2 regions of the Megasphaera indica genome follow, and region 1 is predicted to be linked to the other one. Evidence: riboswitches for the same ligand, from Rfam matches in the RefSeq annotation. Region 1 holds a riboswitch; the other holds the start of a gene.

Region 1 (6,346 bases):
CCCGCTGCAGGTTCCGCAAGCCCAATACGGTCCTCTGACCGATCGGACAGCCGTACAGCAGGAGGAAAAGGTAGTGCAGCCTGAAAGCCGGCCGGCAGTACATCCTGTAGTTATGCCGCAGCGGGAGAAAAAAGAAGTTCCTTTAAAAGCGCAGCTCCAGGAGCATCGCAATCTCCTCATCGCCCTGGCCTGCGTCCTCGTCGTGGCCATTGCCGGCGGCATCTGGTACGCCCATGAACAGAAAGCCCTACCGGCCCAGGGGAGTACCGTATCGTCGCAGCCTGTCAAGACGGCTGATTCGGAACTCTCTTTAAACGGCGTTTACCTGGACCAAAGCTGGGATGAAGCTAAAGACGGCCTGGGACGGGAACTCAGCACGTCGGATAGTAAAGACGGTGCCGTTCACCATAAGTTTACCGATATGGATGTCGTCGTCAAAGACGATAAAGTCATCATGCTGACATCCTCCTCGCCGGCAGCGCAGAGCAAGCGGGGCATCCATCAGGGCAGCTCTTTGGATGACGTCGTCAATGCCTATGGTGACGATTACCAGGCCTCGGAATACGGCGCCCAGATTCATTATGAATATACCTTTAAGACCGATGACGGGAAACAGGGAATCCTGCGCTTTGCCGTCAGCAAGAACAGCCAGACCGTCGAATATATCAGCGTCCGCCTGGCCGATGAAAAGACGGATGGCGCGAAGCAGGCTTTCCTGGCTTACCATAAGGCCATTTCCAATCACGACATGCAAAATGCCTTCCAGATGCTGACTGGGGAATTCCAGAATTCTGTCGGCGGCTATGATGGTTACGCGCCGGGCTATGCCAACACCTTGTCCAGCGACGTGTCCAATCTCCGCAAAATCGCTTCCGGAGGCGATAAGACGACCTTTTCCTTCACCTTGAAAGCGCGGGACCGTATCCCAGGCAGTGCCAAGGTCAAAGTCCAGTATTTCAACGGTCAGGTGACGATGGTAAAAGACGGGAACACCTGGAAAATCAGTGATATGAGTGCAAAGAAGACGGGAGAACATGTGGAATAAATGGTATGTCCGACATAAACGAAAACTGAAACGCATGGGGGCGATTACCTTGATCGCCGCCGTCGTCCTTTACGGACTCTGTTTCTACATGAGCTACAAAGCGGCGGATATCTTCAACCAAGTCGTCGCAGAACGCCAGCTCTTTCCCGGTACGGTCACGGTGGAACGCCTGACGGCGACGCCAGGCGGAACCGTGTCCTTTGAGGGCCTGGTATGGAACGATGAAGATGGGGATACGCTGGTCCAGATACCGGAAGGCCAGTTTACGGTCAAACTGAGCGATGTCCTGACCGGTCATATCGGTACGCAGACTGTCGAAGACGTGACTTTGAATAATGCCTATATTCATTTGATCTTTAATGATAAAATGGAGTTACAGCATATCCAGAAGGCCAGTGACCATCACAGCAGCGGCCCAAAGGATTTGGTCAAGGTCACAGGGCCTAAGAGCAACCGCCCCTTTAACTGCCACGTCGCCCTGCATCAGAGCGTCATCGAAGCTGAAGCGCCAGGCCGTTATTTCAAGATCGGCGATGTCGAGTTCTCTTCGGCCATCCATACTAAAGGCAAGACGAAAATCGACTTGCGGGCCGGTCACTTTTCCGGCATGATCGATGCCAAGTCCCTGCGCATCCGCGGCAGCCTGGATTTCAAAGAAGAAACGCCGCAGTATAACCTGTCGCTCTTGCTGAGCGACTGCAATCCCCGTTCCCTCGGGGCCGGCCTCGATATCGACGACCCGGCGACGGTTTCGGCCGACATCCGCGGCCCTTTATATGCCCCGGTCATCGACGGTACTTTGAAGATGGACCGTCTGGATATTACGGCCCTGGTCTTTACGGATGTCGTAGGACAGGTCCATTATGAACAGGGCCTGCTCGATATAAACGAAGTCACGGCCGGCGTCTTCGGCGGCTCCATGAAAGGTCATGGACAGGTAAACCTGGACGATAAATCGTATACGGCGGACATGACCGGCTCCCAGCTCAAAGGCGGCATTGCGGCCCATGACCTCTTCCTGCGCTGCAACGTCGACTTGAATCTGCACATGGAAGAAAATAAAACGACCGGAACCAAGGCGATTTACGGTGATTTCCAGTCCGGCCCGGGACGCTATCACCAGCTGCCCTTCCGGGGCATTTCCGGCTCTTTCGCTCAGGATGGCAAGACCTTGAACTTCCGGGACGTCGTCATTTCCATGTTCTTTGGTGACGTATCGACGGACGCTTTTTCCATTGTCAATGGCAAAGTCAAGATAGGGTCCATCAACATCAACTATAAAAACGGGAAGCGGAGCCGCTGGGGAAAAGGAGGCCCACAGCTAGTCCTGTGAGAAGCACTATAGATAGAGAAAGGAGTTTTTACTATGGATATTTCCCGATATTTAGCTGAAGAAGGCAAAAAAATCGATTTGACCCAGTGGTCGACGACTTGCGATGTGGACATCGACAAGAAGAAGGTCAAAGGCGAACTGCTGGACCAGACGATTTTCGAAATGCAGGATTTACAGGAAAAGCTCTGTGCCGACAATCACTACGGCCTGATCATCGTCCTGCAGGCCATGGATGCGGCCGGGAAAGACGGTACGGTCAAACACGTCTTTGCCCACCTCAATCCGGCTGGCGTCAAAGTGCACAGCTTCAAGAAACCGAGCTCGGAAGAACTGGATCACGACTATATGTGGCGCATCAATAAAGCCCTGCCCGGCCGGGGTGAAATCGGCATCTTCAACCGCTCGCACTATGAAGAAGTCGTCGTCGCCCGCATCCACAACCTCATCAAAAGCGACGGTATGCCGGAAAAACTGGTACGCAAGGATATCTGGGAAACGCGCTACCGCCAGATATGCGACTGGGAACGGTACTTGTCGGAAAATGGCTTCCCTATGGTCAAAATCTTCCTCCATTTGTCGAAAGATGAACAGAAGAAACGCCTCATCGACCGCATCCTGACTAAGCAGAAGAATTGGAAGTTCGACATGTCTGACATCGAGGAACGGCAATATTGGAACCGCTATCAGAAAGTCTACGGCGAAGTCTTATCGGCCACGTCGACGAAGTACGCTCCCTGGTACATCGTCCCGGCTGATGACAAGTGGTATACGCGCTATGTCGTCGCCCAGATCGTCCTAAAGGAACTCAAGGCCATTAACCCGAAATTCCCGAAATTGTCACCGGAAGTCGAAAAACAGCTGGCCCGGTTCCGCCAGCTCCTGAAAGAAGTCGATATCAAGGACTTGAAGAGCATCAAGAATGCCATTGATGAGCAAAAAGTCAAATAAGAAGTGTTCCTGATAGGGTCAAATGTGATATAATAAGGACGGTTCAAGAAAACCGATGAAGTTCTGTACACGTTTTGAGACATATCTCAAGGAGGTACCGTTATGCTCGATGCAAAAGTAAAAGAATTAATCAATACCCAGATCAATCAGGAATTCTATTCGGAATATTTGTATTTAGCTTTTGCCAACTATTTCTATGACAATGGCCTCGATGGCTTTGCCAACTGGTATGATGTCCAGGCCCAGGAAGAACGGGATCACGCGATGCTCATGCGGACGTATCTGCATAACAACGGCGAACGCGTTACCTTCTCGGCCATCGCCGAACCGCAGAACGACTTTGACAGCATCAAAGCGGTCCTCAAAGCCGGCTTGGCTCATGAACAGTATGTCACGTCGCTGATCAACAAGATTTATCAGGCTGCCGATACAGTCCACGATTACCGGACCATGCAGTGCTTCGACTGGTTCGTCAAGGAACAGGGCGAAGAAGAAAAGAATGCCGACGATTTGATCAAGAAATACAAGATGTTCGGCAGCGATGCCAAAGGCCTTTATGCCCTGAACCAGGAATTACTGGCCCGTACGTATGTCGCCCCGACGTTAGTCCTGTAAGGATCCATACAATTTCATAGTGCAATCAGGTGCGTAAGCTCAATAGAGAAGTCCGGTGCAAAACCGGCGCGGTCCCGCCGCTGTAAGGAGGAGCCCGGCTGCAATGATGTCACTGTACGTCCGCGTATGGGAAGGCGCAGCCATGGCCATGAGTCCGAGCCAGAAGAACTGCCTGATTAGGATCACCGGTTGACCTGCGAGCGATGGGGATGGCGATTTTTTCAGCGAGCCGTTTTTTTGAGCTGCTCGCTGTGAAGGACTCCGTATGTAAGAGACTGTCGCATGAAGGCTTCTGCCATCATGTGACAGCCTCTTTTTTTATATTTTTTTATCAAAGGAGAGATGATTATGTTCCACAAAAAATTAAAGACAGCGCTGATTTTATCTTTGGCCCTGACGTCGTTTGGTGCTTTTTCGGCGCCCTCTTTTGCTGCCGGCTATACGCTGAACCCGGAAGTCAAGGACGCTACGCCGGCTTTGAAACAGGCCGCGGAAATCGGGGTCCGCACGTACAACAACCCGGAAATGCAGAACGAAGCCAATAAAGACGCCATCCTGGTATTGAGCTTCGGCACGACTTATAAGGACAGCCGCCAGAAGACCATCGATCAGACCGTTGCGGCTATCAAGGCGGCCCATCCGGACCAGAAAGTCGTCGTCGCCTTTACGTCGCATATCATCGTCGACCGCATCAAGGCCAAAGAAGGCGTGACCGTACCGACGCCGGAACAGGCCATGGCCCAGCTGAAAAAAGAAGGCTATACGCGCGTGGCCATTACCTCCCTGGACATCATCCCGGGTATGGAATATGCCTATGATACGGCTATTTTCGACCTCTACAAACATGATTTCAAGAAGTTGACCCTCGGCACGCCGCTCATGTATTGGATGGGCCAGGAAGACCAGCGCGACGACATCGCTGAATTCGTCAAAGCCTTTTCGACACAGTTCCCGAAAATCGGCAAGAAAGACGCCATCCTGGTCATGGCCCATGGCACGCCGCATCCGGCCAATGCTTATTACTCCGTCGTCCAGAACCGCCTCGATGCAGCTGACCTGGGCAATGTCTACATCTACTCTGTCGAAGGCTGGCCCCATCTGGATACAGTCATTCCCCAGCTGAAAGCCAAGGGCATCAAGCACGTCATCCTCATGCCCATGATGATGGTCGCCGGCGACCATGCCAATAACGACATGGCCGGTGCCGATGCCGATTCCCATAAGAGTATCCTGGAAAAAGAAGGCTTCACGGTTACGACCTATATCCATGGCTTGGGAGAAAATGAAGCGGTCCGCCAGATGTTCGTCGAACGGGCTGATGAAGCCTGGAATGCCCTGGAAGCCCAGTAATTTGACTTCATGGAATTTTTTTCTACCAATTTAGTCCATCCTTTTCGTCTATCATTCCATATGCTTCCTTTGTATAATGAATTCACGAAATGCATATAACAAACGTGAAGAAATAGGAGATGGAAGACATGAAACAAGTGAAAATAATTACAGCTCAAGAAGCAGCTCAGCTCGTCAAAGACGGTGACGTCGTCACGACCAATGGTTTCGTCGGTTCCGGACAGCCGGAAGCGCTGACCAGCGCCCTGGAAGAACGCTTCCTCAATACGGGTTCGCCGAGAGATTTGACGCTCATCTATGCCGCTTCCCAGGGGAATACGGATGGCCGCGGCGGCGACCACTTCGCCCACGAAGGGATGCTGAAAAAAGCCATCCTCGGCCACTGGAACGCCGTTACGGCCCTGCAGAAATTAGTCAATGAAAATAAGATCCAGGCCTACAATCTGCCCCAGGGCACGCTGTCCCAGTATTTCCGTGACGTCGCAGCTCATCGCTTAGGCACGATTACCCACGTCGGCCTCGATACCTTTGCGGACCCCCGCATCAGCGGCGGCCGTCTCAATGACGTCACCAAGGAAGACTTCGTCAAAGTCATCAACATCGAAGGCCATGACCAGCTCTTCTATCCGCGCATGGATATGAATATCGGCTTCATCCGCGGGACTTATGCCGATGAATGGGGCAACGTCGTCCTGACCAAGGAAGTATCGCCTTTCGATGCCACGCCGCTGGCACAGGCCGTCCATAACAGCGGCGGTATCGTCGTCGTCCAGGTCGAAAAAATCGTCAAAGGCGGCACGCTCGACCCGAAACTGGTCAAAGTACCGGGCATCTACGTCGACTATGTCGTTCAGGTCGATGACGAAACGAAACGGCAGCAGTCCTTTGACTGCGAATATGACCCGTCCCTGACAGGCGAAACGACGATTCCCGTCAAAGCCCTGGATCCGGCTCTGCTCAATGCCAAGAAAGTCATTGCCCGCCGGGCAGCCCTGTTGCTCCTCAATATGAGCAGTGAAGCCGTCATCAACCTGGGCATCGGTATTCCGGAACTC
Region 2 (6,346 bases), on a different contig from region 1:
GGCTTCTTTTTCCTGACCGACGGTCTGGCGGGCCTGCTCCTCGGAGCCTGCTTGTTCACGGCGGCCCTGGGCCTTTCCCTCCAGGCCGTCAGACTGCATGACCAGGCCAGACAGCGGCAGCTGGCGGCCATGGTCTGCCGGCAGGTCATGGAAGGCTGGAAGGGCGGCTGTCCGCCATCAGACCGCGTCGTCATTCAGGGCCGGACCTATGAGGTGACGCATGCGCAGACGGCCCTCGGCGAGGGCTATGTCCTTTGGCAGGTAGAGGCAGGTGATGACCATGGCCCCCATGTTTCCTGCCGGCTCCTGGTGCCGGCAGGGACCGAAGAAAAACGGCTGGATCCTCTTGGACGTACTCCTGGCCTTGAGCCTGTCGGCCCTGACCCTGACAGTTTTGCTGTCCCTGGCGGGACAGACGGCCCGCCTGGATTGGCGCTGCCAGATTGAAGAAGGCCTGCTGCGGCAGCACGTCAGCGTAGAAGAAACGCTGTTCCAGGCCCTGCGCTATGGCCGGGACGTTGAAGTCCGTCCTCAGGAGGTCCGCTTCCGCACGGCCAAGGGCGCCGTGAAGGGCTTTGCCGTCCGCCATCAAGGCCTGTATGTCCGCCTCAGCGATGGCAACTATCAGCCCCTGACAGGCGGCGGCAGCACCGTCCAGGGCCGGGCCCTGGTCATCCAGCCCCTGGACGGTCGGCCCTTTTTCTCCCGGACCGGCCAGGCCGTACAAGTCGCCTTTCTCCTAAAAGAACGGCGGAGCGGCCTGTCCCGGCCCGTGCAGTTTGCCGTGTGTCCCCTGAATGAAGGTGAATCATGAAACGATGCAATGGCTTCTTTTCTTTTTCTATCGTGACCGTCGCCGTACTGACCCTGAGCCTGGCCCTGACGGCGGCGACCCTGGCGTGGCAGCACTTCCAGATGGCCCGGACCTATGAAGAGACCGTGCGGCTGACCTATTTGGCCGAAAGCGCCCTCTGTGAGGGTTGGAACCAGCTGCGGCAGGACCCAGACGCTTTTCTGGCGGGCCAGGCCATGGCCGTGCCCCGTGCAGAAGGGCTGGCTGGCCCTGGGGACATCCTGACCGTCCGCTGCCAGTATCAGCCGGCCGGTCAGACGCCGGACGGCTATCTGCAGGCCCGGGCCGCTGCGCCGGGAACGGGCGTCCAGCAGACGTGCGGCCTGCACTTTGCCGTGACGGCCGATGAACAGGGCCGGACCGTGCTGCATTTCGTACAGTATGTCAATTAGTAGAGAGGTGAGCTTATGTGGTGGCAACAAAATGCCTGTTTATGGCTGAATGGACAGTCTGTCCATCTTTTGAAGACGAAACGGACCTGGTATGGACGCGTGGCCTTCCGCCAGGGTCATCGCGACTATGAAGCCAAGCGGGACCCGGACTGGATGGGCCAGGAAGGGGGCGTCCAGTCCTGTCTGCCAGAACTCCTGCAGCGTTATGGCCTGGCTGGCTGGCGCCTGCGCGTCCTCATCGGCGGGCCGAGCGTCCTTTGGAAGCGCCTGTCCCTGGGGACGACAGACCGGCAGGAAGCCGATGCCCTCATCGCCGGTGCCGGCCTGGTCAGTGAAGAAGGGCGGCCTTATGACTTCGAGGCGGCTTGTCCGTCGAAAGGCGGTGACGGGAGCGGTGACTGGACGGTCGGCGCCTATCCGGCCGAATGTGTCGCCGCTATCTGCCGGGCTGCCGGCGCTGCCGGAGCCGTCGTCCAGTCCATCGACTTGCTGCCCGCTTTTTTTGGCCGCCTTTGGCCAACCGGTACGGGGACCCTGGCCTTTCAGGAAGCCCCCGATGGCCAGCAGCACCGCGTCCGCCTGCGCGACGGCCTGCCCCTGGCCTATGACGTACAGGCGGCTGTGCCGACGGCTGATGGGCCGGTCTTCCGCTGGCTCCCGGACGGGGCAGACGAGACGGAATGGCAGCCTGCCGGGCCGAGCGAAGCCGTGCGCCGCCTGATGGATGCTTACCACGTGTCCCAGCCTACGGCCATGCTGGCTTTCTTGTAAGGAGGGAGGATCATGAAATGCAACCTCGTACCGGCCAGCTACCGCCAGGACCATCGCCGCTGGCAGCGGCCGGCCTGTTTGGCCCTGGGGCTGATGCTGGTTGTCTGTGCCGGGGCAGGCCTCTTTTTTCAGTATCAGATCCAACGGGAAAAGGCCTATTATACGGACTATCTCTATCCCGTGCAGCAGCAGATACAGCAGCGCAATGATGCCATCCGGCGCAGCCAGGCCCTGGCCGACCGCGCTAAGAAAGGACCGTCCGACGGCCCGCTGCTGACGCCGTCCCTGATGGTGGCCCTGGCTTCGTCCAAACCCGATGGACTCGTCGTGGAAACCGTGAGCAGTCAGGCCGGCCGGGTCGTCATCCAAGGCCAGGCGTCCGCTGCGGACCGGCCCCAGCAGTGGCAGCGGACCTTGCAGCAGCAGGGCATGGGCCAGGCCGCTGTGGCCAAGATGCAGCCCGACCGGGGCGAGGGAATCCCTTTTTCCCTGAAGGTGAGCCGTCATGAAGGCCTGGCGAAGAAGGGCTGACTGGCAGCGGGCCTTTCCCGTCCTCGCCGTGCTGGCTGCCATAGCCGCCTGCTTTGCCATCTCGTCGTATCACACCTGGCAGGGCTGGCAGGGCGTCCACCGTCAGCTGGCCCCGTATGCCCATCGGGCCCGGCCCCAGGAGAAGCGGGAGGCAGCAAAACCTGATGCCGGCCCTGATGTGGCGGCCTCCCTGGTAGCCCGGAACGTCCAGCTCTTGTCGTGGCAGCAGTCCGGCCGCGAAGGGAGTCGGCAGACGCTGGTCCTGACCGGGACCTTTGCCGACCTCCTGGCCTGGCTCAACGACTGGCCCGCTGCCTGTCCCCAGGGGACCTGCCAGATCCTCCGCTGGGAACGGGGCGAAGGGGGCAGCGTCGTCACTGTCGAGGTCTCACCGGACGGAAAGGCCGGGGCAGCCCTTCATTGACAGTCTGGCGCTGGGCATGATATAGTTATGTTTGTAAGTTTGAAATAGGTCAGGTGTCATAGACTCAATAGAGAAGCCGGTCCAATGCCGGCGCGGTCCCGCCGCTGTAGGGTGGAGCCAGGCTGCAACGATGTCACTGTACGAAGTATGGGAAGGCGCAGCCATGGCCAGGAAGCCAAGCCAGAAGAACTGCCTGACGGATAATCACCGATAGACCTGCGAGCGATGGGAAGGAGATTGTAAAAAAGATACGTAAGGGAGCTGTCGCTACAAGACGGCTCCTTTTGATTTTGTACCTTCATTCGACACGTCAGCAGGCCGGACAGGAGGGTATTTTGGACGCGATTTTACAGGGTTTTCAGTTATTTCAGGCAGGCGGGCCGGTCATGTACCTGCTCCTGGCCTGTTCTCTCTTCGTCGGCTACATTGGCATCGAACGGGCGATTTTCTATGGAGACATGGACGCCGGGAAAGCCTTTGCCGAACAATTCTACACGCAGATGAAGCTGCGGCGCTACGACCAGGCCCAGCGCCTGGCCATGGACGCCCGCGGCGGCCTGCCCCTCATTTTGCAGGATGTCTTTCAGCATCAGGCAGGTCCTGACGTCAAGGCCTTCGTCGAAATGCAGTCGGGCATCTTCGTGGCCAAACTGCGCCGCCGTCTCTACTATCTGAGCGTCATCGTCACCATGGCGCCGCTCCTGGGCCTCTTGGGGACGATCAGCGGCATGATCCGCTCTTTCAGCATCCTCAACGTCCAGTCCGGCCAGGCCGTGGCCATTACCGGCGGCGTCGGCGAAGCGCTCATCGCCACGGCTTTCGGCCTCTGCGTCGCCATCCTGGCCCTGGCCGTCCATTCTTATTTCACCCAGCGCCTGGACCGCATCATTACGGATATGGAAATGTGTTTTTCCGCATTGGAAACGATGCCTGTGAAAGCGGGGCAGTGACCATGCGCCTCCGTAATATTCGCGATTTTGAACGGCCGTCGATTATGATCATCCCCATGATCGACATCATGTTCTTTTTGCTGGTCTTCTTCATGATGACCTCCTTGTCCATGGTCGATTTGCACAGCCTCGGCGTCCAGCTGCCGCGGGCTTCGGCCGCCCAGACCCAGCCGTCGGCCCAGTACGTCGTGACCTTGAAGGCCGATGGGTCCCTGTGGCTCAACGGCCAGCCCGTCGGGGCCGATGAGCTCCTGGCTTCGGCTCGGGACCAGCAGCGTCAGGACAGCGCTTTCAGCGTCGTCCTCTGCGCCGACCGGGGCCTCGATTACGGTCAGGTCGCCGACGTCCTCGATGCCTTCAAGCGGGCCGGTATCGCCCACATCGGTCTGGCCGCCGACAAGGGAGGCCAGCCATGAAGCCTTGGGAAAAACGACGGGGCCGCGTCGCTGCCGGCGTTTCCGTATCGCTCCACGTCGCCGTCTATCTGGCCCTGGCAGCTGGCGGTTTTTTCACGCTGATCCATCATTACACCCGCCAGGACGGCGTAACCGACGTCATGGTCTATAACGCCGACGACCTGGCCGGTGCCGGCGGTCACGACGCGGCCGGCACCGATACGGATGAGGGCCGTCTCTCTCAGTCGGACGGTCGTGATAGGGGACCGGAAGGACCGGGATCCCCGGGATCTTCGGACAGGGCTGTGGCGGATGCCGACGTTGCGTCGCCTGATCCGGCTGAAGCCGGTGCCGACGGGATGACTTATGCAGCCAAGACGGAAAGCGGCAAAGGGGAACCCTCTGTAAAGGGTGCGGCAACGGGCTCCCAGCCGTCGGCCCAGGCTGGGACAGAACGTCTCAACGGCCATACGGGTTCAGCAGCCGGCGGCCGCGGCCGGGCTGCCGGGCCGGGAAAGGATGAGGCCGCCGCGCCGGCCGGGAATCTGCACGTACCCGATGCCGTCGCCGACGTCCTCGATGCCATGCGGGAAAAACTGCCTGAAAAGTTATCGGAAGCGAAGATGCAACCATCTACACCAACCATCCCACCGAGTCAGTCCAACACGACAGTCATTACGGCCAAGGATATGGAAAGCCATCACGATACGACGGTCCAGCAGGCCTTGCAGCGCGTCACCGGCGTGACCGTCAATGAAATGGTGCCTGGCATCTCCTCTTACGTCAAGCTCAATGGTGACGACCGGGTCCTGATCCTCGTCGACGGTCAGAGTCTGGCCAATGCCCAGGGCTCCGGCTATGGCCGGGGCAGCGTCGATTTGACCAGCCTGCCCGGCGTCGGGGCTATCGACCACATCGAAGTCACCAAGGGCAGCGGCTCCGTGCGCTACGGCAGCGGCGCTGTCGGCGGCGTCATCAATATCGTCACCAAGAAGGGGGACCGCCGCGAATCTTCCCTCGATGCCTACACCGGTTCCTGGGGGATGCACGGCTACACCCTGACTCACAGCGGCCGGGCCGGCGCGACGAGCTGGCTCGTCAGCGGCGACCTGGAGCAGCGGGCATACTATGCCTTTTCCCACGGGGCCAATACGGACCATTCCCGCGGCGATATTGCCAGGAAGTCCTTATCCTTGCGGCTGGACCAGGACCTGACGGACCATACGTCCCTGACCGTGAAGGCTTATCATCAAGATTATCACGGCCACGGTTCGACGTATAAAGCCGACCCGGCGGGCTGGTACCTGACGGCCAATAAGCCTATCGACCGCCTGATCAACGACTACAGTGTGACCTATCATTTCAAGAAAGAAACGGCTCAGCCAGGCTTTTGGCGCTATTTCAACGATTACCAGCGGACGTACTGGTCCAATCATTATTTCACCCGCACCCAGGGCCTGGAGTGGCAGGATAACTGGCAGCTCGGCCCGCACCAGCATCTGACGGCCGGTGCCGAGTGGACGGAAGATATGGGGACCAATTATGAAGCCCATTATATCGACAAAAAACGTCATAATCAGGCTTTCTACGCCGAAGATGCCCTGACGTTCGGCAAATTCACGGTCACGCCGGGCCTGCGCTGGGACCGGAATAGCACTTTTGGGACGCACCAGACGCCGCGCCTGGCCATGAATTACAAGGCCAATGACGCCTTCAACGTCTACGCCTCGTGGAGCCGCGTCTTTTCGCCGCCCCGCCTGAACGACCAGTTCTATGTGACGACGTCCCGCGGGATTACGTCGCAGGGCAACGAAAATCTCCAGCCCGAAGAAGGCTATACCCAGACTTTGGGCTTCCAGTATCAGGCCGGTCCCAAGACGAACATCGAAGGCAGCATCTTCCACAGCAACTTACAGCACGTCATCCGCTGGGACCGATCAAATCCGACATACCACGAAGTAGAGAACCTCGATGAAGAAGACAAGCGCGGCTTCGAGCTGACGTGGAAGCAGAAAGTCAACGATAAATGG

Evidence for each region. Region 1 has a riboswitch for cobalamin ahead of ACFCTO_RS10420 (sirohydrochlorin cobaltochelatase). Riboswitches for the same ligand answer to the same signal wherever they lie in the genome.
Region 2: linked by a shared signal. The riboswitch ahead of ACFCTO_RS02345 (MotA/TolQ/ExbB proton channel family protein) and the one ahead of ACFCTO_RS10420 (sirohydrochlorin cobaltochelatase) in region 1 are both predicted to bind cobalamin.

What each region holds. Positions count from the first base shown of each region.
Region 1 covers NZ_JBKKJR010000023.1:6,163-12,508, reverse strand. The annotation lists gene ACFCTO_RS10440 (zinc-ribbon domain-containing protein) at 1-1,045, shown strand, start outside; gene ACFCTO_RS10435 (AsmA family protein) at 1,035-2,378, shown strand; gene ACFCTO_RS10430 (PPK2 family polyphosphate kinase) at 2,412-3,326, shown strand; gene ACFCTO_RS10425 (ferritin) at 3,429-3,941, shown strand; cobalamin riboswitch at 3,952-4,131, shown strand; gene ACFCTO_RS10420 (sirohydrochlorin cobaltochelatase) at 4,290-5,291, shown strand; gene ACFCTO_RS10415 (acyl CoA:acetate/3-ketoacid CoA transferase) at 5,420-6,346, shown strand, end outside.
Region 2 covers NZ_JBKKJR010000002.1:170,276-176,621, reverse strand. The annotation lists gene ACFCTO_RS02375 (hypothetical protein) at 1-447, shown strand, start outside; gene ACFCTO_RS02370 (hypothetical protein) at 347-814, shown strand; gene ACFCTO_RS02365 (hypothetical protein) at 811-1,245, shown strand; gene ACFCTO_RS02360 (hypothetical protein) at 1,261-2,016, shown strand; gene ACFCTO_RS02355 (hypothetical protein) at 2,029-2,547, shown strand; gene ACFCTO_RS02350 (hypothetical protein) at 2,522-2,971, shown strand; cobalamin riboswitch at 3,006-3,182, shown strand; gene ACFCTO_RS02345 (MotA/TolQ/ExbB proton channel family protein) at 3,307-3,921, shown strand; gene ACFCTO_RS02340 (ExbD/TolR family protein) at 3,924-4,337, shown strand; gene ACFCTO_RS02335 (TonB-dependent receptor plug domain-containing protein) at 4,334-6,346, shown strand, end outside.